3 regions of the Mesorhizobium sp. P2_C7 genome follow, and region 1 is predicted to be linked to each of the others. Evidence: predicted binding sites of a transcription regulator. Region 1 holds the regulator's gene; each other region holds the start of a gene.
The links. The regulator PhoB, encoded in region 1, activates phosphate uptake and scavenging genes when phosphate is short. The targets are predictions, from matches to a motif close to TGTCATNNANCTGTCAT.

Region 1 (9,673 bases):
CTGTAGACGCTAGTCCAGCCGCACCCAATCTGTGGCTTCGAGCACATAGGGAGCGAACAAGAAATCGCAGATCTCGATGATCCGGCTTTCCGACCAGTCGATCAGGACAAAATGCGCAGGCCTTTCCATCCGGCCAGTGCTGTCGAAGACCAGCATAGCCGGCTTTCCTTCGACAGCGCCGAGGGCGAACCGCCATTTCGTCTCTTGCGCATAGCGCGTGAAATAGATGCCGATTTTGTCGCGCCCCTCCAGTTGGATCCGGTTCACCAGATCGAGCTTCACGTCGTCGGCAAGCATGACGCGGATTGCGTCGAAATCGCCGCTCCGGAACAGATGGACATAAGCGGCGATGTTGCGCCGGTCCGAATCGGACATCAGCGGCAGCGTTGTGTCTTCGGGCGCCTGTGCGAAAAGCCGCAGCGCAGCGCGCCCGCGCTGAAGCGCCGATTTTGCGGCTGTCGGAGAGCACCCTGCGATGCTTGCGATCTCGTCGACCGAATGACCCAGAACATCCTTGAGGATCACCGCGCAGCGCTGAAGTTCGGGCAGCCGCAGAAACGTCTGAAAGCTGATCGCGACGATGTCCGCCTCGGGTATGGGCGCCGCTTCGACGTCTTCGGTAAGCGGGACGACCGTGTTCCGGGATTTGGCGCGCAGGAAATCGAGGCTCGCATTGTGGGCGATGCGAAACAGCCAGCCCTCGAGATTGTCCACCTGGGCCCCCTGGGCTCGCGCGTGAAGGGCCTTGACGAGGGCGTCCTGCAATACATCCTCGCCAGCGACCGCCGATCCCGTCATGCGCGCGCAGTAGCGGTGAAGGCGTGGCCGCAGCGCTTTCAGACGATCCTCGAATTCATTCGCGTTCATGTATCGAGACCTACCGCGCCTGCGCGCTCTTTCGTCGTCATTTTACCCGAGACGAACAAGGAAGAGGGTTCAAACTTCCCTGTTGTCGAAAAGGAACATTTGAACGCCCGAGTCATCAGGCGCAAAAAGGCGGCGATCCGCCCCGGCCGCCTGCCCCTCCGGGCTTGCAAACGCCTTTTCGATCGCCGCAAGGTCGTCGAAATACAGCGTTCCGATCCGGTGAACATTGGAGGGTCCTACCGGCGTTGCGATAGGGCCATTGCTGACTTCGTATTTCCTGAGGCCCGGAAGCTTCTTGGCGAGAGGCACGTGGATTTCGAAGTAATGCCGGTCAAACGCCTCGACGTTCTCCGGTGTCGGGTAAATCACAACCATCCGAGCCATTGCGGTTCTCCTTTGTTGCTTGTGTGAGGCATTCTTACTTGTGTGTTTCGCTCAACACCGCCGAGCCCATGATCGAGTCCAGGCTCGCCAGCTCCAATATCTTCGGGAAATAGGCTTTCATGCGCGGATCGCTGCGCATCGCCTCGACGGCTGCAGGGGTCTCCCACTCGGAGTAGATGACGACGCCGGCGCCGTCTTGCGCCGCGATCAGCCGGGTCGTCTTCCAGCCCCGGAGCGTGCGGACCACCGTATCGGTGTTCTGCTTCAAGAGCGCGATCAGCGCATCCTGGTTCCCGGGTTCGACCTTAAGCAGATTGATCAAGATGACGGCTCCGTCGGACATGGCATGTCTCCTTCTGTTTGGACACACCAAGGACGATCCGACGGGCAGAAACGGATCGAGACGTAGCAAGATTTTTTTGGAAGATCCGCTGGAGTTCTAGGCGGCGATCTTCAGGGCGCCTGGCCCGGGAATGGCGCCAGGCGGGCATTTGCCCAGAATGATCATGCCGAGCACCTCGTCCTGGGTCACATCGGTGGTGCGCGCCGTGCCGACGACCTGGCCGTTCTTCATGACACAGACCCGATCGGCTAGCTCGAACACGTCGTGGATGTCGTGGCTGATCAGGAAGATGCCGATGCCGTCGGACTTGAGCTGCTTGACCAGTTCGCCGACCTGCGCCGTTTCCTGCGGACCAAGTGCCGCCGTCGGCTCGTCCATGATCAGGATGCGCGCATTGAACAGGATCGCGCGCGCGATCGCCACCGACTGCCGCTGACCGCCAGACAGCTTGATCACCGGCTCCTTGAAGCGCTGGAAGCGGGGATTGAGCCGGCCCATCACCTTGCGCGCCTCGGCCTCCATCGCAACGTCGTCGAGCGTACCCCAGGCGGTCATCAGCTCACGCCCGAGAAACAAATTGGCGGCGGCATCGACATTGTCGGCCAACGCCAGCGTCTGGTAGATCGTTTCGATGCCGTATTTCTTGGCGTCGCGCGGGTTGGAGATCGATGCCTCCTCGCCGTTGACGAAGATATGGCCCGCGTCGCGCTTGTAGGCGCCGGACAGGATCTTGATCAGCGTCGACTTGCCGGCGCCGTTGTGGCCCAGCAGCGCCACGACCTCGCCGGGGAAAAGGTCGATCGAGGCGTCATCGACGGCGCGGATGCCGCCAAAGGCGATCGAGATGTTGCGCATATCGATCAGCGCAGTGCTGGTGGGAGCGGTCTTGTCTGCCATAATCCTTGTCCTCCCCTAGACGCGCTTGCGATAGACGGTATCGAGCCAGACCGCGACGACCAGCACGGCGCCGACGACGATGCTCTGCAGCGGCGAGTCGATGCCGAGCAGCACCATGCCGGACTGCAGCGACTGCATCAGCAACGCGCCGAGCATGGCGCCGAGCACCGTTCCCGAGCCGCCGGCAAGCGAGGTGCCGCCGATGACGGCGGCGGCGATCACCAGCAGCTCGTCCAACGTGCCCAGCGCATTGGTCGACGCGTTGAGGCGGGCCGACGAGATCGCCGCGCTGATCGCGGCCAGTACACCCATGATCATGAACACCTTCATGGTCACCCAGCGCGTGTTGATGCCGGCGAGATTGGCGGCCTCTGGATTGCCGCCGATGGCAAAGACATAGCGGCCGAAACGGGTGCGCTTGGTGATGAAGGTCATGACGATACCGACCGCGACAGCCATCAGCACCGGTATGGCGATGCCGTGGGCGATGAACAGCCCGCCTTCGGGAATGGTGATGCCGTTCTGCTGTGCATACTGGCGCACGATGCCGATTGGCCACGGGTAGGAATTGGCGATCCAGACGGCCCCAAGGATGGCAGCGCAACTGACCACACCGAGAAAGGTTTCCGCCCACACGGGGCGCAGTGGAAAGTTGAACCGTTTGCGCTGCGACCGGCCGTTGAGCAACGCGAAAGCGACAGCCACGCAAGCAACGATGCCGATGATCCAGCTGGCGGTGGCGCCGACCGAGCCTCGCGGTCCGCCGCCCATCAACTGGAATGTAGCGTCGAGTGGCGCGACCGTGCGCCCGTTGGTGATCAGCCATGCCATGCCGCGCCAGACCAACAGGCCGCCCAGCGTCACGATGAAGGCAGGAACTTCGAGATAGGCGATGATGAAGCCCTGGAAGGCGCCGATCACAAGACCGAGCACCACGCCGACGGCCAGTGCGATGATCCAGAGCCAGGGATTTCCAAGCTGGAAGCCGATGACGCGAATGAGGAATTCGGCTTGCGCCACACCCATGATCATACCGATCACGCCTTCGACGGAACCAACCGAAAGGTCGATGTTGCGCATGACGATGACCAGCACCATGCCGGTCGCCATGATCGCGACCGAGGAAGTCTGCACCGACAGGTTCCAGAGATTGCGCGGCGTCAGGAAAAGTCCGCCCGACAGGATATGAATGCCGACCCAGATGACCAGCAACGCACCGACCATGCCAAGCATGCGCGTATCGAGTTCGGTTGCCTTGAGGAAGCGTCCGACGGCGCTCAATTCAGACGCACGCGCCCGGTCTACGGGCGTATTCGCAGCAGGCGTGTTAGAGGTCGTGTCGGTCATGAAGTCCTCCCACCGGTTTGCCGTCTGGCGCGGATGCCGGAAACACGATGCTATTTGCTTTCCGCGATCATTTGAAGCGGAATGCCCCTTGAGAAACGCCGCGGCCCAGGGGCCGCGGCGCTGAGATCGAACCGGGATCCCGTTCGGTTTTAGTTGCAGGCCGCGACGGTGCCGGCGGCGACGCCTGCACAGACTTCGTCCTTCTTGATCCAGCCGGCGTCGATGACGACGTTGAGATTGTCCTTGGTGATCGCGATCGGGGTCAGGAACAGCGAGTTGGTCTCGTTGCCGCCGGGCGTGGTGAACTTCACGGCGTTCGGGATCTTGTCCAGGGCAGTGCCAGCGGCCAGCTGCGAGGCGATTTCGGCAGCGTTCTTGCCGAGTTCGCGTGCGTCCTTCCACACCGACACGGTCTGTGTGCCGAGTGCGACGCGGTTCAGTGCGGCATGGTCGCCGTCCTGGCCGGACACCGGAACCGATCCTGCCAGCCCTTGCGCCGTCAGCGCGGCGACGACGCCGCCGGCGGTGCCGTCATTGGCTGCCACCACGGCATCGACCTTGTTGTCGTTGGCGGTGAGGAACTGTTCCATGTTCTTCTGGGCATTGGCGGGCAGCCAGCCATCCGTATAGGCTTCGCCGACATTCTTGATCTTGCCGCTGTCGATGGCTGCCTTGAGCACTTCCATGGAGCCGGCGAACAGGAAATCGGCATTCGGATCGGCGCCCGAGCCCTTGATGAAGACGTAGTTGCCTTCCGGCTTGACCTTGAACACTTCGCGGGCCTGCATGCGGCCGACTTCCTTGTTGTCGAAGGTTAGGTAGAACACGTTCTTGTTCTCGATCAGCCGGTCATAGCCGACGACCGGAATGCCTTCGTCCAATGCCTTCTGCACCGCCGGGCCGATGGCCGAGGCATCCTGCGCCAGGATGATCAGCGCGTTGGCGCCCTGCGAAATCAGGCTCTCGACGTCGGTGAGCTGCTTGCCCGGATTGGACTGTGCATCAGCGGAAATGTATTTGTCACCAGCCGCCTCGATGGCCTTCTTCATCGCCGCTTCGTCGGTCTTCCAGCGCTCTTCCTGGAAGTTGGACCACGAAACGCCGATGACCTTGTCCTTCGCCTGCGCGACCGACACCAGCGTCAGCGACATGGCGACACCCGCCAGGATGGCGGCTGTGAATTTTTTCATAATATCCTCCCTGCGCCGCGTATGGCGCGACCAAACTGACCCGTAGGCCGGCACAGAGGCTCTATTTTTTCGAGCCTCGAAAAAATAGTGATCCAACGCCCGAACGCTGTCAACATCGATTCTGATGGATTTTGACGTCTCTCCGAGTTTTTTTCGAGCTCCGTAATAAATAATGACAGGATGGTGGGGTTCTGCCAGAATTTGGCGTGGCGCATGTCGCCCAAAAGTGCGCAGCGGTTTTGGGGCAACGACACGCGCAGAAACAAGTGCCTGAAGCGCGTCGCGCTTTCAGGCTTCGCTGATGGCCTTCGGGAGGCACGAAAGGCTGCAGCGACCGGGAGGATGTGAAAAAGCATGTCGGTCGGAATCCGCCACGACGATCTGCGCCGCCGCAACCGGGCGATGGTGATTGCGGCCGTGCGCCGCGCCGGACAGCCGTCCCGCACCGAGATCGCCGCGACCACGGGCCTCAGCCATTCGACCATATCGGCGATCTCCTCCGACCTCATCGGCGAAGGCATCCTGACTGAGGGCAAGCCGAGCGAGGCCGGCTCGCTCAAACGCGGCCGGCCCCAGGTCGGCCTCGGCCTCAATCCGGAAGCGGCGGCGGTGATGACCGTGGTGTTGTCACTGAACTTCCTCTCGGTCGCCGTCATCGACTATGCCGGCCAGGTGATCGCCGAGGAACAGCGCCGGCTGGACACGCTGACCATGTCGCGCGACGCGCTGGTCGGTGAATGCGTTGCCATCGTACGGCGTCGTCTCGAAGACCCCGACCTCGACGTCCGCAGTGTCGCCCGCATCGCGTTGGCGATCCAGGGCATCACCGACACGCGTGCCCGCGCCATGCTGTGGTCGCCGATCACGCCGCACACCGACATCGCCTTCGCCGACATACTCGAGGACGAGTTCGGCATCCCCGCCACCATGGAGAACGACTGCAATATGATGGCGATAGCGTTGCGCTGGCGCGACCCCGAGCGCTACCGCGACGACTTCATCGCCATCCTGTTGTCGCACGGCATCGGCATGGGCCTGGTGCTGAAGGGCGAGCTGTTCACCGGCACTCATTCCTCGGGCGGCGAGTTCGGCCATATGATCCATCGGCCGCACGGCGCGCTGTGCCGCTGCGGGCGGCGCGGCTGCGTCGAGGCCTATGCCGGCAACTACGCCATCTGGCGCAACGCAAGGCAGATGAGTGAGGACGCGGAACCGGTCGCCGATGTCAGTGATGCCGACATGCGCGCGCTGGCGACCGCGGCCCGCGAGAGGGATGGACCCGAGCGCGAGGCCTATCGCAAGGCCGGCGAGGCACTCGGCTACGGTCTCGGCAGCCTGTTCGCGCTGATCGACCCGGCGCCCGTCGCCATGGTCGGCGTCAGCGCCGCCGCCTTCGACCTGATCGAGCCGGCATTGCGCGAGGCGATTGCCCAGACCGCCGGCGGCCAGCATTCGCAATCGATTTCCTTCGACACCGAACCGAACGAACTTCCACTGATCCGCGAAGGCTGCGCCACGCGGGCATTGACCTTTGTCGACCAGGAGATTTTCGCGCCCGGCACGCAGGCGAGGTCCGGCCTCGGCGGCAAGAACGTCGCGTGAATGGCGCGCCTGGATGTGTTGAGATTCAGGTTAGGCCGAGTCGAGAATGGCGGGTTCCAAGAACCGGAGCGGAGCGGACATTTGGATCCGTGAGTGCCGGAAGCGCAGGAAACTGCCGTTCGCAGGCCGGCATCACCTGAATATCAGCATATCCCTAATCTTCCCGGATTGCGTAGCCCGCCCCACGAATGGTGCGGATGACATCGGGCATGCGGCCATTGTTGACCGCCTTGCGCAGCCGGCCGACATGCACGTCGACCGTGCGTTCGTCGATGTAGATCGTCTCGCCCCAGACATTGTCGAGCAGTTGGCTGCGCGAGAACACACGGCCGGGATGGCGCATCATGAATTCGAGCAGGCGGAATTCGGTCGGTCCGAGCCGGATCTCGCTCTTCTTGCGATAGACCCTGTGCGATTCACGATCGAGCACGATGTCGCCGACCTTGAGCACGCTGGACAGCACTTCCGGCTTGGCGCGGCGCAGCAGCGCCTTGACCCTGGCCATGAACTCCGGCGTCGAGAACGGCTTGACCAGATAATCGTCGGCGCCTGTCGAGAGGCCCCGCACACGATCGCTTTCCTCGCCACGCGCGGTCAGCATGATGATCGGCAGCCGCTCGGTCTCGGGACGCATCCTTAGCCGGCGGCAGAGTTCGATTCCGGAAACCGCCGGCACCATCCAGTCCAGCACCAGAAGGTCGGGGACGTTCTCCTGCAGGCGGATCTCGGCCTCGTCGCCGCGCGTCACCACCTCGACCTGGTAACCCTCGGACTCCAGATTGTAACGGAGCAGCACACCTAGCGGCTCCTCGTCCTCCACCACCATGATGCGTGGCGCGATCATCGACTGGTCACCCCTGCCGTCATGCCGCCGGCGCGGACATTGCCGTCTCGTCCTGCTTCGGACGATTGGCGGGCAGCTGCGTGCCGGTCAAAACATAGTACGCATTTTCCGCGATGTTGGTGACGTGATCGCCGATGCGTTCGAGGTTCTTGGCGCAGAACAAAAGATGCGTGCAGGCGGTGATGTTGCGCGGGTCTTCCATCATGTAGGTCAGGAGTTCGCGGAACACGGAGGTGTACTTGACGTCGATGCGCTCGTCGTCGGCGCGCAGCTTCGCCAGCGCCGCCGCGTCGCGCGCCGTATATTCCTCGATGACGCCCTGCACCTGGATCAGCACCAGCTGCGCCATTGCGTCGATGGAGTGCGACAGGTCGCGCGGGGTTACGCTGAGGCCGACGGTGCCGACGCGCTTGGCGATGTTCTTGGCAAGGTCGCCAATGCGCTCGAGGTCGCCGGCCATGCGGATCGAACCGACAACATGGCGCAGATCGTCGGCCATCGGCTGACGCTTAGCGATCAGTGTGATAGCGCGGTCGTCGAGCTCGCGCTGGCGCGCGTCCATGATCGCATCGTCGGAGACGACTCGCTGCGCCAGGGCGTTGTCGGAATTCAGCAGCGCCTTGGTGGCGCCGCCGACCATCGAGCCGGCGAGGTCGCCCATGTCGCGGATCAGCCTGCTGATCTGTCCGAGATCCTCGTCGAAAGAAGCGACTGTGTGTTCGCCCATGATCTTAGTCCTCGTATGCCTGAGCTCAGCCGAAGCGGCCGGTGATGTAGTCCTGCGTGCGCTTCTCGCGGGGCGACGTGAAGATCTTCTCGGTGCGGTCGAACTCGACCAGTTCGCCCAGATACATGAAGGCGGTCTGCTTCGACACGCGCGCCGCCTGCTGCATGTTGTGGGTGACGATGACGATCGTGTAGTCGGCTTGCAACTCGTCGATCAGCTCTTCGATCTTGGCGGTCGACAGCGGGTCAAGCGCCGAGGCCGGCTCGTCGAGCAGGATGACTTCCGGCTTCACCGCCACGGTGCGGGCGATGCAGAGACGCTGCTGCTGGCCGCCGGAGAGGCTGAGGCCGCTGGCGTTGAGCTTGTCCTTCACTTCGGTCCACAGTGCGGCGCGCTTCAGCGCCTGCTCGACACGGCCGTCCATCTCGGACTTGCTGATCTTCTCGTAGAGCCTGACGCCGAAGGCGATGTTTTCATAGATCGACATCGGGAACGGCGTCGGCTTCTGGAACACCATGCCGATCTTGGTCCGCAGCAGATTGAGGTCCTGCGAGCGGTCGAGAACGTTCTGGCCGTCGAGCAGCACCTGGCCCTCGGCGGTCTGCTTGGGATAGAGCTCGTAGATGCGGTTGAAGACGCGCAGCAGCGTCGACTTCCCGCAGCCCGAAGGTCCGATGAAGGCGGTGACGCTGCGCTCGGGCAGCGACAGCGTGATGTCCTTCAGCGCCTTGCTCTGGCCGTAGTAGAAGTTGAGGTTCTTGACCTCGATCTTGGCCTTGCCGGCAATTGCCTCGGCGGCGATCGTCATGTCTGGAGACAACATCTGGCTCATTTGTCCTCTCTGCGTCCGGTCAGGCTGCGAGCAAAGATGCTGAGCGCGAGAACCGTCAATGTGATGATGAGTGCACCGGTCCAGGCCAGTTGCTGCCATTCCTCGTAAGGGCTGAGAGCAAACTGGAAGATGGTCACAGGCAGGCTGGCCATCGGCGCGTTGAGATTGCTCGACCAGAACTGGTTGTTGAGCGCTGTAAAGAGCAGTGGCGCCGTCTCGCCGGAGATACGGGCGATCGACAGCAATATGCCGGTGACGATGCCGGAAAGGGCGGCGCGGTAAGCGACCGACTTGATGACCACCCAGCGCGGCGCGCCGATCGCAGTGCCGGCTTCGCGCAACGCGTTCGGCACCAGGTTGAGCATGTCCTCGGTGGTGCGCACGACGACCGGGATGACCAGGATGGCAAGCGCGACGGCGCCGGCGATCGCCGAGAAATGCCCCATCGGCCGGACCATCAGTTCGTAGACGAACAGGCCGATGATGATCGACGGCGCCGACAAAAGGATGTCGTTGATGAAGCGCACCACGGTGGTGAGCTTCGAAAAGCGTCCGTACTCGGCCATGTAGGTGCCGGCCAGCACGCCGATTGGTGTACCGACGACGACGCCGATAATGGTCATCACGATGCTGCCGTAGA
Region 2 (9,673 bases), on a different contig from region 1:
ACTTTGGCCCCGGCATTCCCGAGGAACACATTCCGCGCATCACCGAGCGCTTCTATCGCGTCGATGTCGAGACCAGCCGCACCCAGAAGGGAACCGGCCTCGGTCTGTCGATCGTCAAGCATATCCTGACACGCCACAATGGCCGGCTTTCGATCAAGTCCGAGTTCGGCAAGGGCGCTGCCTTCTCGGTTCATTTGCCGACGCACTGATACTGCCCTAGTTTTCCACGGGACCGTTTCTTTTTTCTGTCATCCGGCTAGCGTATCAGCGGGGATTCGAGGAAACGACTCAAAACGAGACACCCGTGGGAAGGCATTTCGCCATGCAGTCCGTGCATATCATGAGCGCCTATGATGAGGAGCTGAAATATCTGTCGAAGCGCATCGCGGCGATGGGCGGCCATGCCGAGCGTATGGTCGAACAGGCGGTTGCCGCCCTCGTCAATGCCGACCCCGGCCTCGCCCAGAAGGTCATCCGGGACGATGCAGTGCTCGATGAAGGGCAACGCGAAATCGACGACAAGGCGATCATCATCATCGCCAAGCGCCAGCCGATGGCGACGGACCTGCGCGAGATCGTCGGCGCCATCCGCATTTCCGCCGACCTCGAACGGGTCGGTGACCTCGGCAAGAACGTTGCCAAGCGGGTGGGCGCCGTCACCGACGGACGCCAGCCGACCAGCCTGTTCCGCGGCCTCGAGGCCCTGGCCAACCTGGCGCTGACCCAGCTCAAGGAAGTGCTCGACGTCTACGCATCGCGCTCGGTCGACAAGATCGGCTTCGTGCGCGACCGCGACGACCAGATCGACGCCATGTACACGTCGCTGTTCCGCGAATTGCTGACCTACATGATGGAAGATCCGCGCAACATCACGCCGTGCACGCATCTGCTGTTTTGCGCCAAGAACATCGAGCGCATCGGCGATCACGCCACCAACATCGCCGAGACCATCTACTACATCGTCACCGGCGAGCAGATGCCGGCCGAGCGGCCGAAGGGCGACAAGACCGACAAGATCAGCCTTTCCGCGACGCCTCCGGTTAATTGAACGGTCGCACTCTCGAACCATCATCCGAATTGCGCTAGACTTTCCGGGCTTTCCTGTATCCTCGTCCGTAGATTTGCTTCGGGAGGTTGTGATGGAAAATGTTCGGAACCTGACTCCGGCGCCTGCGCCGACCTCCGGCATTATCGCATGCGGCGTCTACACGGCTGGGCGTCGCATCGCCGACATTCCCATCGAGGAAGCCGGCGAATGGGCAAAAAAAACCGGTCATGTCGTCTGGATTGGCCTGCTCGAGCCCGACCGCAACCTGCTGCTTCGCGTCCAGGCGCAGTTTCACCTGCATGAGCTGGCGATCGAGGATGCCGAGCACCCGCACCAGCGGCCGAAGATCGAGCAATACGGCGACGCCTTGTTCATCGTCGCCCGCACCGCGCAGCTGATCGACGGCCGGGTCACCTTCGGCGAGACCCATTTGTTCGTCGGCAGCGGCTACATCGTCAGCGTCAGGCATGGCCCGTCCACATCCTATGCCGCCGTGCGTCAGCATTGGGAAAGCTGCCCGCATTCGCTGGCAAAGGGCGAGGATTTCGTCCTCTACGCCATTCTCGATTTCATCGTCGACAACTACATGCCCGTGCTCGAGCAGATCGAGGACGAGGTCGAACTGATCGAGGACAGGGTCCTGCTGAAGCCGATGACAGGTCCCGACATCGAACGGCTCTATATGCTGCGCCGCGATCTTTTGCGCTTGCGCAATGCGGCACTTCCGCTTGTCGAAGTCTGCCGCCGACTAACCAGTGCCGACCTGCCACAGATCCACACGGCCATGCATCCGCTGTTTCGTGACGTGACCGACCATATCCGCACCGTGCAGGAAAAGATCGACAGTCTACGCGAGGTGCTGGCGTTTGCTTTCGAGGCCAGCCTTCTGGTCGGCCAGAGCCAGGAAACGGCGATCTCCAAGAAGCTTGCTTCATGGGCCGCCATCCTGGCGGTGCCGACGGCATTCGCCGGCATTTACGGCATGAATTTCAGCGACATGCCGGAATTGAAGATGGAATATGGCTACCCGGTGGTGCTGGCCACGATCGCGCTGATCTGTTCGTTTCTCTACTGGCGCTTTCGCAAGAATGGCTGGCTGTGAAGAAGAGGGCAGTAGGGCAGTAGGACGGCATTTCGCAAGCGTAACTTTCCGCAAACCTACTGCCGTATTGCCTTACTCCCCTATTCCCTTCTCTCTTATCGACTCCGCCGCCGCTCCGATGCCGGCTGGAACGCCACGCGGGCGTGGTACTTGCAGTAGGGGCCGGTTTCGGCGGCTTCGTTGCCGCAGAAATTGAAGTCCTCCGAAAGCGGATCGCCGTTCGGCCATTTGCAGGTCCGCTCGGTCAGCTCGACGAGTTGCAGATGCCGTGAGATCGGCACCACGACATTCTCGACCGGGCGAATATAGTGGCGTGCAACAGGTTCGGCATCGAACTGCGTCTGCAATGCCGTTGCGCCGATCGATGTCGTGACATGACGGACCGTGCTTGCGGCGCGCGACACCGATTTCTGAACGGTCGATCCCTGCGCCGCCTTCTTCTGGCGTGCCGGCGTGGCGGTCGACCGCCCGCGGCCCGACAGTTTCAGCCGGTGCACCTTACCGATGACGGCATTACGGCTGACCCCCCCAAGCTGCGCAGCAATCTGGCTTGCGCTCAGACCCTCGGACCACAGTTTTCTGAGAAGTTCTACCCGCTCGTCAGTCCAGTTCATGAGACCGCTCCTGCTAAGCGTGCGGCAATCGGAATCCACTCCCGGCCCGGCAACATTTGCCGGGGCAGACACCACATATATCTGGTGATTAGGTCCGCCGCACGAAATCTAGTTATTTCTTGACTACAACTACTCTATGCGCTGACTCGGTGACAAGAGTCCCAAGTGCAACACGAATCGGTTTTTTAGGTTTTCCCCAACTTGCCCGGTCGCTCGTGAGCCGGCGTTGCGTCGGAGGGCTTGCCGCGGGGCACTACGCGACGTTTTCGTTGACTTCATGGCCGAAAAACACGATAAGCCGCACAGGCCGCCGCTTTGGCGGCTTTTTTGATTTTCCGGTACCGGAGACGCATATAATGAGCGGTTCGGCGCTTTACGAGACCTTTGCTCGCGCACCCCTGGCCTTCGACCATGGGGAAGGCACATGGCTGGTTACCGACAAGGGCGAGCGATATCTCGATTTCGCCGGCGGGATCGCCGTCAATTCGCTGGGTCACAGCCATCCGCATCTGGTCTCGGCACTGACCGAGCAAGCCGCGAAGCTTTGGCATGTCTCCAATCTCTACGAGATTCCGGGGCAAAGCCGGCTCGGCGAGCGGCTGGTGGACGCCACCTTCGCCGACAAGGTGTTCTTCACCAATTCCGGCGCCGAGGCGCTGGAATGCGCGATCAAGACGGCGCGGCGCTACCATTTCGTCAAGGGACATCCCGAACGCTTCCGCGTCATCACCTTCGAGGGGGCCTTCCACGGCCGCACGCTGGCGACCATCGCTGCGGGCGGTCAGTACAAGTACCTTGAAGGGTTTGGACCCAAGGTCGAGGGCTTCGACCAGGTCGGCTTCGATGACATCGACGCGGCCGAAAAGGCGATCACGCCGGAGACCGCGGCGATCCTGATCGAACCGGTACAGGGCGAGGGCGGCATCCGCCCGGTGCCGACGCAGTCGCTGAAGCGGCTCAGGCAGTTGTGCGAACAGCACGGCCTGCTGCTGATCTACGACGAGGTCCAGTGCGGCATCGGCCGGACCGGCAAGTTGTTCGCGCATGAATGGTCCGGCGTCACGCCCGACATCATGGCGATCGCCAAGGGCATTGGCGGCGGCTTCCCGATGGGCGCCTGCCTTGCCACCGATGAAGCGGCCATTGGCATGACGTCCGGTGTGCATGGCACCACTTTCGGCGGCAACCCGCTGGCCATGGCGGTCGGCAACGCCGTGCTCGACGTGGTGCTGGAAGACGGCTTCCTCGAAGATGTCCAGCGCAAGGCGTTGCTGATGAAGCAGGGGCTGGCGGCGGTCGCCGACGAGTTTCCCGAGGTCATCGAGGACATCAGGGGCACCGGGCTGATGCTCGGTCTCAAGTGCGCCATGCCCAACACCAAGGTGAACATGGCATTGCGCGACCAGCACCTGCTGGCGGTTCCGGCTGGCGACAACGTCATTCGCCTGTTGCCGCCGCTCACCGTCACCGATGCCGAGATCCACGACGCGCTCAGCCGCATCCGCGCCGGCGCCAAGGGCCTGGCGGAGGCGATCGCCGCCGCCGCCGCGAAGTAATCCCGGAACCATTGCTGATGTCAGTTCGCCATTTCACCGATCTTTCCGCCGTTTCCGAAGGCGATCTGCGCTTCATGCTTGATGATGCGGTGGTGCGAAAGGCTCGTCTCAAGGCCGGCGAGCGGACCAGGCCGCTCGAGGGCAAGGTGCTGGCGATGATCTTCGACAAGCCCTCGACGCGCACCCGCGTGTCCTTCGACGTCGGCATGCGCCAGCTTGGCGGCGAAACCATCATGCTGACCGGCACCGAGATGCAGCTAGGCCGCTCCGAGACCATTGCCGACACCGCCAAGGTGCTGTCGCGCTACGTCGACGCGATCATGATCCGCACCACCTCGCATGAGCGGCTGCTCGAACTGACCGAGAATGCCACCGTTCCGGTCATCAATGGACTGACCGACGACACCCATCCCTGCCAGCTGATGGCCGATATCATGACCTTCGAGGAGCATCGCGGTCCGGTTGCCGGCAGGACCATCGCCTGGACCGGCGACGGCAACAATGTGCTGCATTCGCTGCTCGAGGCCTCGGCGCGGTTCCGCTTCAACCTCAACGTCGCCGTGCCCGAAGGCAGCGAGCCGGAACAGAAGCATGTCGACTGGTCGCAGGCGCATGGTGGCAAGCTGCACTTCACCCGCTCGCCCGAGGAAGCCGTCGACCAGGCCGACTGCGTCGTCACCGATTGCTGGGTGTCGATGGGCCAGGAGCATCGCGCCCGCGGCCACAACGTGTTCTCGCCCTACCAGGTCAATGCCAAGCTGATGGCGAAGGCCAAGCCGGAGGCGCTGTTCATGCACTGCCTGCCGGCGCATCGCGGCGAGGAAGTGACCGACGAGGTCATTGACGGGCCGCATTCGGTGGTCTTTGACGAGGCCGAGAACCGGCTCCATGCCCAGAAGGCCGTGCTCGCCTGGTGTCTCGGCGCTTGATCTCTGGGGGTGTGATGCCTATCTGCGCCGCATCACGCAAATCAAGCGCGTTTCGAAGCATGCGCCCTCCAGGGCGGCATGGCCGCGCCCTGGAGCATTGTCATGTTGGAAACCTATCAAGTGACTGAACATCACCCCAAACTCGGCGAATTCGGCTACGCCGGCGACGATCACGTCGTGCCCTTCGAGGTCGGCCCGCTCGATGTGCGCGGCCGTACCGTCCAGCTCGGGCCGATGCTCGACGCCATCCTCAGCCGTCACGACTATCCGGAACCGGTCGCCCGCTTGCTGGCGGAAGCCTGCGTGCTGACTGTGCTGCTCGGCACCTCGCTGAAGTTCGAGGGCAAGTTCATCCTGCAGACCCGCACCGACGGGCCGGTCGACATGCTGGTGGCGGATTTTTCCACGCCCTCGGCACTGCGCGCCTATGCCCGCTTCGATGCAGACCGGCTGGAGGCGCTGGTCGCGGCCGGCGAAACGTCTCAGCAGACGCTGCTCGGCAGCGGCGTGCTGGCGCTGACCATCGACCAGGGTGCTCACACGCAGCGCTATCAGGGTATCGTCCAGCTCGATGGCGAAACGCTGGAAGACGCGGCCCGCACCTATTTCCGCCAGTCGGAGCAGATTCCGACCGATATCAGGCTTTCGGTAGCCAAGCTGCTGACGCCTGGCGTCGGCGGCACTCGCGAGCAGTGGCGTGCCGGTGGCATCCTGGCGCAGTTCCTGCCGCAGTCGCCCGAGCGCATGCGCGTTCCGGACCTGCCGGGCGGCGATGGCGATCCGCGTGAGGAGATCCATGATCCGGCCGACAATTCCTGGCAGGAGCTGCTGGCACTGCTCGGCACCATCGAGCCGACCGAACTGATCGACCCGACGATCGGCGCCGAGCGGCTGCTGTACAGGCTGTTTCACGAGCATGGCGTGCGCGTCTTCGGCGGCGTTCCGGTCGCCGACCAGTGCTCATGCTCGAGGGACAAGATCCGTGGCATCCTTGAGGGCTTCTCGGCGCAGGAGATCAAGGACAGCACCGAAGACGGCGGCATCCACGTCGCCTGCGAATTCTGCTCGAAGCAATATGACTTCGATCCGGCGGAATTTGCGGCGGCCCAATAGAGAACGTGCCTCACCGGCTGCTTGGCGGCCGGTGAGGCGAAGCTAATTCACCGTCCGCCGCGTCCCCGGCAGATCGAGCGAGAAGGCGGGGATGGCGATGTCGAACGTCTCGCCCCGCTTGTTGCGCATCGTGTAGCGCCCGACCATGATGCCGGACGGTGTCGAAAGCGGGCAACCGGACGTGTATTGATAGCTGTCGCCGGGATTGAGTTCGGGCTGGTCGCCGACGACGCCGGGACCGCTTACCTCCTCGACCCGTCCGGTGCCGTCGGTGATGTGCCAATAGCGCGACAACAGCTGCACGAACTCATCCGACTGGTTGTCGATCGTTATCTGATAGCCCCAGACATAGCGGTTCTCCGACGGGTCCGAACGGTCCTCCAGATAGAACGGCCTGACCTGCACTTCGATGTTGCGCGTCACGGCGCGGTACATAAGCGGCTCCAAAACAATCCAGGTCGAACTGTCCTCGCTCCGGGCGAGCGGGTCAACGTGCGCGTCTTGTCGCGCCCGGCCTGAAAGGCAGGTGCCGACAAAGAATGTCATTTAAGTGACACATGACAATGGTGGTGTGCACGAAGCGGGCGACTCGGCGCTCTGTCGAACTGTTGAAAACGGCTATCACGCGGGCCGTCTTTTCTGGAGTGGCCAGGTCTCGATGGAACTCACCCTCATAGCCGCCTCGCTTTCGGTCGCTCTCATCCTTTCAAACCTCGCCAGCATCCTGCTCGCCGCTTCGCGTCTGAAGCTCCACCGCACCATCGCGCCGCCGGCCGGCAAGCCGCTGCCGGTGTCGATTATCGTGCCATCGCGTGGCGTCGAGCCGTTCACGCAGGAGACGCTGGAGCGCGCCCTCTCGCTCGACTGGCCGCGCTATGAACTAGTCTTTTGCGTCGCCCATGCGGACGATCCGGTGGTCAAGCTGATCCGTGCCGCCATCGCCCGTTCTCCCAAGGTGCCGGCGCGGCTGCTGATCGGCGACGACCGCATCAGCGCCAATCCGAAACTCAACAATTGCGTCAAGGGTTGGGAGGCAGCGCGCCACGATTGGGTTGTCCTGGCCGATTCCAACGTGTTGATGCCGAGAGACTACGTGCAGCACCTGATGGCTGCATGGCGGCCCGACACCGGCCTTGTCTGCTCGACGCCGATAGGCTCGCGGCCCGCTGGCTTCTGGGCCGAGGTCGAATGCGCTTTCCTCAACACGCTGCAAGCGCGCTGGCAATATGCCGGCGAGGCGCTTGGCCTCGGCTTTGCCCAGGGCAAGAGCATGCTCTGGAACAAGCCGATGCTCGACGCCAGTGGCGGCATCCGTGCGCTCGCCGCCGAGATCGCCGAGGACGCTGCCGCGACCAAGCTGGTCAATGGCCTTGGCCTGCGCGTCAATCTCGTCGCCGCGCCCTTCGAGCAACCGCTCGGCCGGCGCACCTTTGACGAAATCTGGTCGCGTCAGGCCCGTTGGGCGCGCCTGCGCCGCGTCACCTTCCCATGGTTTTTCGCACCCGAAATCCTGACCGGGGCAGTGGTGCCGCTGGCACTCGCGCTGTTGGCGGCGGCAAGCGCGGGCGTCAGCCTCTGGGCAACCGCCATTGCCGTGCTGGCGGCCTTCTACCTTCCGGAATGCGCCCTGGCCTGGTCCAAAGGCTGGTACCTGTCGCCGCGCATGGTCGCGGCGATCATGATGCGCGACCTGATCCTGCCGGCGATGTGGGCGCGCGGCTGGCTGGGTGGCGCCGTCGACTGGCGCGGCAACGCGATGACCATCGGCACCAAGGCGGCCGAGTTGGAAGAGACGCCGTCCGGCGCCTGATGGCCAAAGGCCTTTTACTTGGCCGCCTTCAGCGCCTGTTCGATGTCTTCCAGAAGATCGTCGGTATCCTCCAGGCCGACCGACAGTCTGAGCGTGCCCGGCCCGATGCCGAGTTCGGCACGCGCCTCGTCGCTCAGATTCTTGTGCGTCGTCGTCGCCGGATGGGTGATCAGGCTCTTGGCATCGCCGAGATTGTTGGAGATCAGCACGATGTCGAGGGCGTTCTGCAAGGCGAAGGCTGCCTGCTTGCCGCCCTTGACGTCCAGGCAGATCAGCGTCGAGCCGCCCGACATCTGCTTCTTGACGATGGCCGCTTGCGGGTGGTCGGCGCGGCCGGGATAGATGACGCGGGCGATTTCGGGCCGCTCGGCCAGGAAATCCGCGATCCTGCTGGCGCTTTCCGTTTGCTGGCGCACGCGCACCGGCAGTGTCTCCAGCCCTTTCAGCAGCGTCCAGGCATTGAACGGCGACAGGCTGGGGCCGGTGTGGCGGAAATAGTCGTGCAGGTTCTCGTCGATCCACTTCTTATCCGACAGGATGACGCCGCCGAGACAGCGGCCCTGGCCGTCAATATGCTTGGTCGCCGAGTAGACGACGATGTGCGCACCGAGCTGCAGCGGCTTCTGCTGCAGGGGCGTGGCAAAGACATTGTCGACGATCAGCCGCGCACCGATCGAATTGGCAAGCGCGGCAACCGCGGCGATGTCGACCACTTCCAGCGTCGGGTTGGTCGGGCTTTCCAGGAAGAACAGCTTGGTGTTCGGCTTGACCGCTTTTTCCCAGTTGGCGATGTCGGTGCCGTCGACCAGCGTCGCCTCGATGCCATATTTCGGCGCCAGTGTCTCGACCACCCAGCGGCAGGAGCCGAACAGCGCGCGTGCTGCCACGATATGATCGCCGGCCCTGGCGCTGCACAACAGCGCGGCCGTCACCGCGGCCATGCCGGATGCGGTGGCGCGCGCGTCCTCGGCGCCTTCGAGCGCGCACATGCGCTTTTCGAACATGTCGACGGTCGGGTTGGCGTAGCGCGAGTAGATGAACCCCGGCTCCTCACCCTTGAAGCGGGCTTCGGCGGCCTGCGCCGTTTCGTAGACATAGCCCTGGGTCAGGTACATCGCCTCGGAGGTTTCGCCGAAACCGGAACGCAGGGTTCCGCTATGCACGAGTGTCGTTTGAGGCTTCCAGTTACGCTTCTTGGTGCTCATCGCTTTGTTCCAGACACAAAAAAACCGGCCGCGAAAGTCGCAACCGGTCCATACGGCCTTGCGGCCCGACGGTCCTTTAGCGACTTGTTTAACGTGGCTGCAAGCCGACCGGCCAAATCACCACGGGATAACGACCCTTTAGACCCGCGCCACGCTTGCGTCAATTGCCGGCTTGATTAAGAGGTTTGTACCAAGCAGGTTCCGCAGCAGTGTTCCACGGTTTTGCGGCAGGAACCTGCGAACAGAAAACCGCCTGGCCCCAAGAATCGCCTGGCCTAGGAGTGGAGCCTTGCGGC
Region 3 (9,673 bases), on a different contig from region 1:
GGGGATGAAAGGCAGCAGGCTTTTCGTTGAAGTCTCGGACGGCGGGCCGGGCTTCGATCCGGCACGCGTCGAGGGTCTCGGGCTCGCCGGGCTCAGAGAGCGGGTCGAAAGCATTGGCGGCCAGTTTGAAACCCTGACCGGGCCGCACGGCACGCGATTGGTGATCCGCCTATCGGTCGAGGAGCAAGCATGATCGGCGCCATTCGCATTGCCATTATCGACGACCATCCCCTCTTTCGCGAGGGCGTGACGCGCAGCCTGACGGAAATCGGCGGCTTCGAGATGGTTGGCGAGGGCGCCACGGCGCAGGATGCCGAGCGCATCGTCTCGACCGTACGGCCGGACATTCTGCTGCTCGATATCTCCATGCCGGGCGGCGGTCTGACCGCGGTTGCAAGCATCCTCTCCAGCCATCCCGCCCAGAAGATCGTCATGTTGACCGTTTCGGAGGCCAATGCCGACGTGACCAGGGCCCTGAACGCCGGGGTGCGTGGCTATGTCCTCAAGGGCGTCGGGTCGCGCGCGCTCGCAGACATCCTGCACAGCGTGGCGGCCGGGGAAAGCTATCTTTCGCCGACGCTGTCAGCCCGCCTGCTTTCGGATCTCCAGTCCCTGCAGCCGACCGACGGCATAGTGGACCGGCTGCGGCAACTCACCGAGCGACAGGCAGAAATTCTGCGACTGGTGGCGGAGGGCCTAAGCAACAAGGAAGTTGCCTTGCGGCTGGAGCTGCAGGAGAAGACCGTCAAGCATCACATGACCGGCGTGCTGTCGAAGCTCAATGTGCGAAACCGCACCGAAGCAGCCTTGATGATGCGTGAGTCGCGCGACCGGGACCGGAACCATTCGTAGAGGCTTCGGCCATCCCGAGAGCGGCTCACCGTTTCACGGAAACGCCGAACAGCTCTATCAGGCGCGCTTTAAGTCTTTGTCGTTGCCTCTACTTCTGGGCGACACGCATCAGCCGGAAACCGGGTGACAAAAGAGAGGTCACCTCCGCCGGGGGCGGCGGAGGTGACGTGTGAAGCCGGCCGTTGCCTGTTGGCCAACTTCACAACGCTTTGAGGCGGCTGAAATCCGCCGGCGTGGCTCCGCGATCGATGATCGTGCGCCCGAGCGAATCCTCCATCCTGAAACGGCCATTCTCGATCTTTTCCATTATGCCGTCGGGATGCTGGACCGTGATCGTCTTGCCCTCCACGTCGACCTCGTCACCGGTCTTGGCGTTGACATGACGACCGTTGCCATTTTCGTTCTGCCCCTGGTCGGATTTGGAGTTGCCGCTGGCGGTTCCGCTATTTCCTTTGCCGTTTCCGTCGCCGGCGCCGTTGTTTCCGTTACCGCTGCTATTGCCGCTGTTTCCGTTACCGTTACCGCCGCTGTTGCCGTTTCCATTGCCGCCGCTGTTGCCGCCGTTTCCGTTGCCGCCGCTGTTGCCACCGTTTCCGCCACCGCCGCCACCACCATTGCCTCCGCCACCACCATTGCCGCCGCCACCGCCGCCCTTACCGGCCTGTGCGCTAGCTGCGTGTATTCCAGGAGCGGAGCCGTGGAGGTCAATCTGATAGGGAGCGATGGTCAGCGCCAGCGCGGCCGCCGATCTGAGCGCCAGCCGGCAACAACGGGTCGTGATCGATCTATGCATGGTGATCTCCGTCGATTGAGCTGGCGTGCCACCGTCGACGTTGGAGTTGCACCAGCATCGCCGAAAGAAAAGATACCCGAAAGCCGTATCCGACCGTTGCGCTTGTCACCCAGGACCTTTGCAAGCGCAAGATTGGACTAAAGTCCCAAGCTTGTGCTAATATATGCGTTGTATGGACGGCGGCGACCGCCATCGCCGACTGGAAGCTGGCTTACTGATGCCGCCGAACATCAAGTCACCTCCGCCGGGGGCGGCGGAGGTGACTTGTCAGGCTGGTCGTTCCCCAGTTGACCTGCTTCACAGGGGCCTTCTGCTTCACAAGGCCCGAAGTCGACTGATGTCGTTTGCCGTCGCCGGACGCTCGACAATCGTGCGGCCGACTGCATCCTTCATCTGGAAACGGCCGTTCTCGATCTCTTCCGTGATGCCGTCGGGATGCTCGACCTCGATCTTGTTGCCGTCTACTTCGACCTTGTCACCGGTTTTCGCGTTGACGTGATCTCCATCGTCGTCGTGACCCTTGCCGACCCCGGAATTGCCGGCTGCGCCGTGATCGTCGCCGGCACCATTGTCTCCGCCAGCGTTTCCGGAGTTACCGTTTCCGTTGCCGCTGTTGCCGCTCCCGCCACTCCCGCCGCTGCCATTTCCGCCGCCACCTCCACCGCCACTGCCATGTCCGCCATCCTTGGCATGCGCGCTTGCGGCAACGATGCCGGGACCAGAGCCGTGGAAAGCGAGTTGATAGGGGGCGATGGCCAGCGCCAGTGCCGAGGTCGCCCTCAGCGCCAGCCAGCAACAGCGGGTCGCGATCGATCTGCGCATCCTGGTCTCCTCTTCGATCAGGCAGGCGGATTTCACCGCCGGCGTTTTCGCAAGGGACCCACCATCGCCGACATGGCGGCCTCGCGTAACCGGCCCACGACCGATGCGGTGCCGCCAAGGGACCTTTGCCGGACCTGACAAGGGACCTTTGTCCCAGTGTTACGTGCTGCTCGCAGAGTGCTTAGCCGACGTCTCAGAATGCTGTCGCGGCTGAAAGGCTTTTGATGTCACGAAAATGTGATCAGGTGACTATAAGGGGGTTGAAGAGGCAACACGCTCCAGCCACCCGCAAAGCCAGAGGCAAGCCAGATGACCGAACATCGCTCCCCCGACGCCAAATTCCGCACCAGCCTGCTCGAAGAAAACGCCGGACCGGCCACCAATCCCACCGACAACCGCACCATGGGCGAGATCATCGCCGCGCGGTTCTCGCGCCGTGGTTTCCTGAAAGGCTCGCTGGCCGTCTCGGCGATCGCCGCCACCGTCAGCCCGCTGGCGCTGGTCAGCGCCGACCAGGCCCGGGCCGCCGAAGGCTCCGCCTTCGCGTTCGACGAGCTGGAGGCCGGCATCGACGACAAGCACCATGTCGCACCGGGCTACGATGCCGATGTGCTGTTGCGCTGGGGCGATCCGCTGTTTGCCGATTCGCCGGAGTTCGACCCGACCAAGCAATCGGCGCAGGCGCAGGCGAAACAGTTCGGCTACAACAACGACTATGTCGGCTACATCGCGATCGACGGTTCGGCCGAACACGGCCTGCTGGTCGTCAACCACGAATACACCAACCCGCATCTGATGTTCCCGGGCATCGTCAAGATCGTCGAGAAGGACGGCAAGAAATCGGCCGACGTCTCGCCGCTCAGCAAGGAACAGGTCGATGTCGAGATGGCGGCGCATGGCGGTACCATCGTCGAGATCCGCAAGGACGGCGGCAAATGGCAAGTCGTGCGCGACGGCAAGCTCAACCGCCGCATTACTTCCAACACCGAAATGGCGCTGTCCGGCCCGGTTGCCGGCCATGACCGCGTCAAGACTAATGCCGACCCGTCCGGCACGAAGGTTTTGGGCACCTTCAACAATTGCGCCGGCGGCGTCACGCCGTGGGGCACCTATGTGATGGCCGAGGAGAACATCCACGGCTATTTCTCCGGCGAATTGCCCGAGGGCCACAAGGAAGCCGCCAACTACAAGCGCCTCGGCATTCCCGAAGGCGCCTATGAATGGGCGGCGCACTATGACCGCTTCGACCTGGCCAAGGAGCCGAACGAGGCCAACCGCTTCGGCTGGATCGTCGAGGTCGATGTCAACGATCCGACCTCGACGCCGAGGAAGCGCACCGCCATGGGCCGCTTCAAGCACGAGGGCGCCGAATCGATCGTCGCCAAGGATGGCCGCGTCGTCTTCTATCTCGGCGACGACGAGCGCTTCGACTATGCCTACAAGTTCGTCACCAGCGGTAAGTTCAATCCCAATGACCTCGCGGCCAACAAGGATCTGCTCGACGACGGCACGCTGCATGTCGCCAAGTTCGCCGAAGACGGCTCCGTCGAATGGCTGCCGATCGTCTTCGGCCAGGGACCGTTGACCGCCGAAAACGGCTTTGCAAGCCAGGCCGACGTGCTGATCGAGACACGACGCGCCGCCGACCTGCTCGGCGCCACCAAGATGGACCGCCCAGAGGACATCCAGCCCAATGCCGTCAACGGCAAGGTCTATGTCATGCTGACCAACAATTCGAAGCGCAAGGCAGACCAGGTCGATGCCGCCAACCCGCGCGCCGAAAACGCTTTTGGCCACATCATCGAGATCGCCGAGGATGGCGGCGATTTCACTGCCACCAAGGGCAAGTGGGAAGTGCTTTTGAAATGTGGCGATCCGGCGGTTGCCGATGTAGGCGCCACCTTCTCGACGGCGACGACGGCCAATGGCTGGTTCGGCATGCCCGACAATTGCGCGGTCGATTCAGCCGGACGCCTGTGGGTCGCCACCGACGGCCAGAGCCCAAAGACCACCGGCCGCACCGATGGGCTGTGGGCGGTCGACACGGAAGGCTCGGCGCGGGCAACCTCGAAACTGTTCTTCCGCGTGCCGATCGGCGCCGAAATGTGTGGCCCGCTGTTCGCCCCTGACGATCAGACCGCCTTTGTCGCCGTCCAGCATCCGGGTGACGGCGGCGAGGACTGGGAAGCGTTCGGCCGCCCATCCTACTATGAGGACCTGTCGACGCGCTGGCCCGACTTCAAGCCCGACATGCCGGTGCGGCCGGCGGTCGTCGCCATCACCAGACAGGGCGGCGGCAAGATCGCGGTATAATATCAAGCACCGCAATCTCAGGGAGGGGTTTCGGCGAGCCGAAGCCCCTCCTTTTTTGCGTCAATCATTCAAGCCACGGGAAAGATTGGCAATTTACACATGGCGCCCTAGGTCTTTACCAGGAGATTGCCATGCCGAAGTCCGTTTATGACCGTGGCCTGCTCAAACCTGCCGAAGTCGCCACCTTGCAACGTGTGTTCGACGAAGCCTGCCGGCGCCGCGAAGCGCATCCCGAATCGGCCGAGGCTCGCGAACTGGCTCTCACCCTGCTGGCGCTGCACAATGCCGGCATGGTGGAAGAGGACATGCTGATCGAGGCTGTCGGCTTCCGGAGGCTTGAGCCCAAGTCAGCGTGAAGCGCCGGATTGGTCGGAGGTGCCAGCGGAACTGGCAATCCGTTTGGTGATCGCCTTGGCCATGATGCCGGCATTGGCGAAGCAGCCGCGAATGCTCGGCCGCATGCCGGTGAACCACAGGCCGGGCAATTTTGGATCGGCTTGCCCGCCGTTGAAGAGCGGAACGCCCTTTTTGTCGAGGACGCCGAGCTTGCCGACCATGGGCTCCAGCCCGGTGCGGTAGCCTGTCGCGGCAATGACGATGTCGGGATGGATCAGGTTGCCATTGGCCAGGATCACGCCGTCGCGGGCGAATTCCCGTATCGCCGGCACCACAACGATCTTGCCGGCCTTTATGGCGCTGACGGCGCCGTCATCGGAGGCGATCGCGGTGTAGTCCGAGGTCAGGCGGCTGGCGCCACCCGAAGGCGCGGGCGGCATGCCGAATTTGGTCAGGTCGCCGAAAACCAGGCGCTGCGTCGCCGCCATCACCGCATCGGCGACGCGCAAGGGCAAGCGTGCCATGAACGGCGAAAGCCGGTGCACGGCGATCTTGCCGAACCGCTTGGGCAGCAGCGCGGGGCCGTTGCGGGCCGACAGCCAGATCGCGGCCGTGTTTATGCCGGCCAGATGATTGAGCGTATCGAAGCCCGAATTGCCGGCGCCGACGACCAGCACTTTCTTGCCGGCATAGTCCCGTGCGTCGCCGAAATCCGCCGCGTGGATGATGCGGCCGGCGAAACCCGTCATGCCTTTCCATTCGGGAATGAAGGGCTGCCTGTCGCGGCCGGTGGCGATGACGACATGGCGGGCCAGGCGCGGTCCGGCGCTGGTCAGCAGCGCCCAGTGATCACCCTTGAAGACGATTTCTTCGACAGCTACGCCAAACTGCACCGGCAGCCGGTTCTCCTCCCTGAAATCATTCATATGGCGGATGACGACCGTCTTGTGCGGAAAGGCAGGCGTGCCCTGGGGATAGGCAAGACCGGGCAGAGAGGACAGATCGCGATGGGTGTTGAGATGCAATTGCCGATGCCGCCGGTGCCAGGGCTCGGCCAACCGGCTTTCCTTTTCCAGGATTGCCGTGGGCACGCCGACGTTCATCAAGGCATGTGCGACAGCCAGCCCGGCGGCACCGGCACCGACGACGATCGCCGGCTCGACCGGTTCGTTCGTCACCGGTCTGATGGTCGTCTCAGCCATTCCTTCTTTGATCTCCATTCGACCCTTCCGACGCCACGCTTCCCGTGGTCGCCAAGGGAGGCCGCGGCGGCTCGATCCTGCGGTTGATTTATATATCGCGAATCGAACCCGAATTTCGAGCATGCGCCGTCCGCGATTGCGCACTATATGGCATATGCGCGATATCAGCGGTAATCAGGTCGCGGCAATGTGATTGATTCGAGGCCCTGGGGCTGGCGGGTCTCTGCTATTCCCCCACGTGCATGCCCGAAATCGAGTCGATTTCCGGGGTCATGCGCAGAATCAAAGTGTTACAGCACCTTTGCGCGTCCTGGGCGCGGCGCTGTAGGCGGCTCGCGGAACTTCGACCATGCCCTCCTTGCGGATCTATTTCGACAAAATCCTTGAGGACGTCGCGCCAAAGGTGGCGCGGCAGAGGCTGACCCATGTCGAGCGCCTGGCGCTTGTTCGCCGCCATGGTGACTTCTCGCTTGCCTATTCGACCGCCGTGCAAGGCAAGCTTTCCTATTTCGGCGACGCCGACGGCTACATCGCCTTCGGCACCAAGATGGGGCGCCATTTCGCGCTCGGCGATCCCGTGGTGGCTCCAATGCTGCGGCCCGATTACATCAGACGCTTCGTCGAAACCGCCGGCAGCCCGTGGTTCGTGCAGATCGGCGAGGAGACGGCGCGGGTGCTGGCCGGGCTCGGCTACAAGATCAATCGCCTCGGCATCGACACCCGCCTCAACCTGCCCGACCATGATTTTTCCGGAAAGCGCAACGAGACCGTGCGCTATTCCGAGCGCTGGCTGTTGAAGAAGGGATTTTGGTTCGACGAGGACATGCGGACCGTCCATCTCGACGAAATCGCCCGGCTTTCCGAAAACTGGCGCGGCGACCGCATCGTCAAACGCTGGGAGATGGGCTTTCTCAACCGCCCCTTCGCCGACCATCTCGGCACCGACATGCGCCGTTTCGTCCTGCACGGCCCCGATGGCGGACTGGTCGCACTGCTCGACTTCGACCCGCTGTTTCGCGACGGCAAGGTGATCGGCTACACCACGGCGTTCAAGCGCAAGCATATCGACGCCTCGCCGCACGCCGAGATCGGCCTGACCAAATTCGCCGTCGACCGTTTCCGCGAGCAAGGCATCTCGGTAGTCACTCTCGGCCTGTCGCCGATGCTCGATGTGGTCCCGAGCGGGTTTGCCGAAAGCGATTTCTGGCGCAATGCCTTCCAGCGCGCCTACTCTTCGCCATGGGTCAACCGCCGCAGGTTCAACCTGCAAGGCCAGGCGGCGTTCAAGCGCCGCTTCCACGGTGTCGAAGAGCCGGTCTACATCGCCTTTCGCAAGGGGACATATGTGGAGATGCTGGGGCTGCTGCGGCTGGTCAAGGCGATTTGAGATCTGAGGTTCGTCAGTTCCTTAGCCGGTAACCTGTCCTGAAGATCCAGGCGACGATCGCTATGCAGGCCAGCAGGAAGACGATCGTCATGCCGAGGCTGACGCCGACCGAGACATCGGACTTGCCGAAAAAGCTCCAGCGGAAGCCGCTGATCAAATAGACGACCGGGTTGAACAGCGTCACAGTGCGCCAGATGCCGGGCAGCATGTCGATCGAATAGAAGCTGCCGCCGAGGAAGGTGAGCGGCGTGATGATCAGCAGTGGCACCAGCTGCAATTGCTCGAAGCTCTTTGCCCAGATGCCGATGATGAAACCGAACAGGCTGAAGGTCACCGCCGTCAGCACCAGGAAGGCAACCATCCAGAACGGGTGCTGGATGGTCAGCGGGACGAACAGCGAGGCGGTGGCCAGGATGATCAGGCCAAGCAGGATCGACTTGGTCGCGGCACCGCCGACATAGGCGATGACGATCTCCAGATAGGACACCGGCGCCGACAGGAGCTCGTAGATCGAGCCGACGAATTTCGGGAAGTAGATGGCAAAGGAAGCGTTGGAGATCGACTGCGTCAGCAGCGACAGCATGATCAGCCCTGGCACGATGAAGGCGCCGTAGCTGATGCCGTCGATCTCGGTGATGCGCGAGCCGATGGCCGAGCCGAAGACGACGAAATAGAGCGACGTGGAGATGACCGGCGAGACGATGCTCTGCAGCACGGTGCGGAAGGCACGCGCCATTTCCATCCGGTAGATTGCCCATACCGCACGCAGGTTCATGGCTCTCTCCTCACCAGATTGACGAAGATCTCCTCGAGCGAACTGTTTTGCGTGTCGATGTCGCGGAACTGGATGCCGCCGGCCTCGAGATCGCGGATCAGCGAGGCGACGCCCGGCCGCTCGGCCTGGTTGTCATAGGTGTAGGTCAGCTGCCCGCCATCCGGCGACAGCTCCAGCGCATAGCGCGACAAGGTTTCGGGAATGACCGTCAGCGGGCTGCGCAGCTCCATCACCAGCCGCTTGCGGCCGAGCTTGTGCATCAGTTCGGCCTTGTTCTCGACCAGGATGATCTCGCCACGGTTGATGACGCCGACGCGGTCGGCCATCGCCTCGGCTTCCTCGATATAGTGGGTGGTGAGGATGATTGTGACGCCGTCCTCGCGCAGCCGGCGCACCATCGCCCACATGTCCTGGCGCAGTTCGACATCGACGCCGGCGGTCGGCTCGTCGAGGAACAGGACGCGCGGCTCATGCGACAGCGCCTTGGCGATCATTAGCCGGCGCTTCATCCCGCCCGACAGCGTAATCGCCTTGGCGTCCCTCTTTTCCCATAGCGACAGATCGCGCAGCACCTTCTCTACGAAGGCCGGATTGGCCGGCTTGCCGAACAGGCCACGGCTGTAATTGACAGTCGCCCAGACGCTCTCGAAGGCGTCGATGGTCAGTTCCTGCGGCACTAGGCCGATCAGGCTGCGCGCGGCGCGGTAGTCCCTGTTGATGTCGTGACCGTCGACGGTGACGGTGCCCGACGAACGATTGACGATGCCGCATACGATCGAGATCAGCGTCGTCTTGCCGGCGCCGTTGGGGCCGAGCAGCGCGAATATCTCGCCACGCTCGATGTCGAGGTTGACTTCCTTGAGCGCGGTGAAGCCGGTGGCGTAGGTCTTGGAGACCCCGGAAATGGACAGGATGGAGGGCATGGCTGGAAACGGCTGCCTGAAAGAGAGGTCCCCTGATATAGGCTGAATGCCGGTGCGTGCAACCGCAAGTCGACGCCGCTGCTGACAGTTCTCGACAATCGTTGCAGGCCGGCCAGTGCTGGCCGGCGGCGGTTGCAATCCGACACGGCTGCAGCACGCAAGCGTCATCTTGCCCGGGCGCTGCGGCGTTCCGCCTCGCGGCGGGACGCCGCTTTGACCGACAGGCGCGACGGGCTTATTCTTGCCACATTAGAAGCAGCCGGAGCCCAC

Region 2: AC1D2G_RS05735 (ceramide glucosyltransferase) is a predicted target of PhoB. The motif match lies at 6,903-6,919, and genes of this name have one in related genera.
Region 3: AC1D2G_RS02565 (PhoX family protein) is a predicted target of PhoB. The motif match lies at 2,693-2,709, and genes of this name have one in related genera.

What each region holds. Positions count from the first base shown of each region.
Region 1 is NZ_JBFUDW010000013.1:113,585-123,257, reverse strand. It holds gene AC1D2G_RS24945 (sigma-70 family RNA polymerase sigma factor) at 10-867, opposite strand; gene AC1D2G_RS24940 (EthD family reductase) at 937-1,251, opposite strand; gene AC1D2G_RS24935 (putative quinol monooxygenase) at 1,286-1,594, opposite strand; gene AC1D2G_RS24930 (ATP-binding cassette domain-containing protein) at 1,691-2,491, opposite strand; gene AC1D2G_RS24925 (sugar ABC transporter permease) at 2,507-3,838, opposite strand; gene xylF (D-xylose ABC transporter substrate-binding protein) at 3,988-5,028, opposite strand; gene AC1D2G_RS24915 (ROK family protein) at 5,383-6,630, shown strand; gene phoB (phosphate regulon transcriptional regulator PhoB) at 6,785-7,474, opposite strand; gene phoU (phosphate signaling complex protein PhoU) at 7,494-8,201, opposite strand; gene pstB (phosphate ABC transporter ATP-binding protein PstB) at 8,227-9,033, opposite strand; gene pstA (phosphate ABC transporter permease PstA) at 9,030-9,673, opposite strand, start outside.
Region 2 is NZ_JBFUDW010000002.1:150,766-160,438, reverse strand. It holds gene AC1D2G_RS05775 (sensor histidine kinase) at 1-209, shown strand, start outside; gene phoU (phosphate signaling complex protein PhoU) at 323-1,048, shown strand; gene AC1D2G_RS05765 (magnesium and cobalt transport protein CorA) at 1,140-2,150, shown strand; gene AC1D2G_RS05760 (GcrA family cell cycle regulator) at 2,246-2,764, opposite strand; gene AC1D2G_RS05755 (acetylornithine transaminase) at 3,121-4,320, shown strand; gene argF (ornithine carbamoyltransferase) at 4,338-5,249, shown strand; gene AC1D2G_RS05745 (Hsp33 family molecular chaperone) at 5,328-6,362, shown strand; gene apaG (Co2+/Mg2+ efflux protein ApaG) at 6,405-6,797, opposite strand; gene AC1D2G_RS05735 (ceramide glucosyltransferase) at 7,021-8,172, shown strand; gene AC1D2G_RS05730 (O-succinylhomoserine sulfhydrylase) at 8,187-9,377, opposite strand; SAM riboswitch at 9,434-9,511, opposite strand; gene AC1D2G_RS05725 (2'-deoxycytidine 5'-triphosphate deaminase) at 9,667-9,673, shown strand, end outside.
Region 3 is NZ_JBFUDW010000001.1:529,607-539,279, reverse strand. It holds gene AC1D2G_RS02585 (sensor histidine kinase) at 1-193, shown strand, start outside; gene AC1D2G_RS02580 (response regulator) at 190-852, shown strand; gene AC1D2G_RS02575 (hypothetical protein) at 1,052-1,645, opposite strand; gene AC1D2G_RS02570 (hypothetical protein) at 1,961-2,467, opposite strand; gene AC1D2G_RS02565 (PhoX family protein) at 2,777-4,780, shown strand; gene AC1D2G_RS02560 (hypothetical protein) at 4,912-5,136, shown strand; gene AC1D2G_RS02555 (flavin-containing monooxygenase) at 5,128-6,318, opposite strand; gene AC1D2G_RS02550 (phosphatidylglycerol lysyltransferase domain-containing protein) at 6,668-7,705, shown strand; gene AC1D2G_RS02545 (ABC transporter permease) at 7,719-8,480, opposite strand; gene AC1D2G_RS02540 (ABC transporter ATP-binding protein) at 8,477-9,403, opposite strand.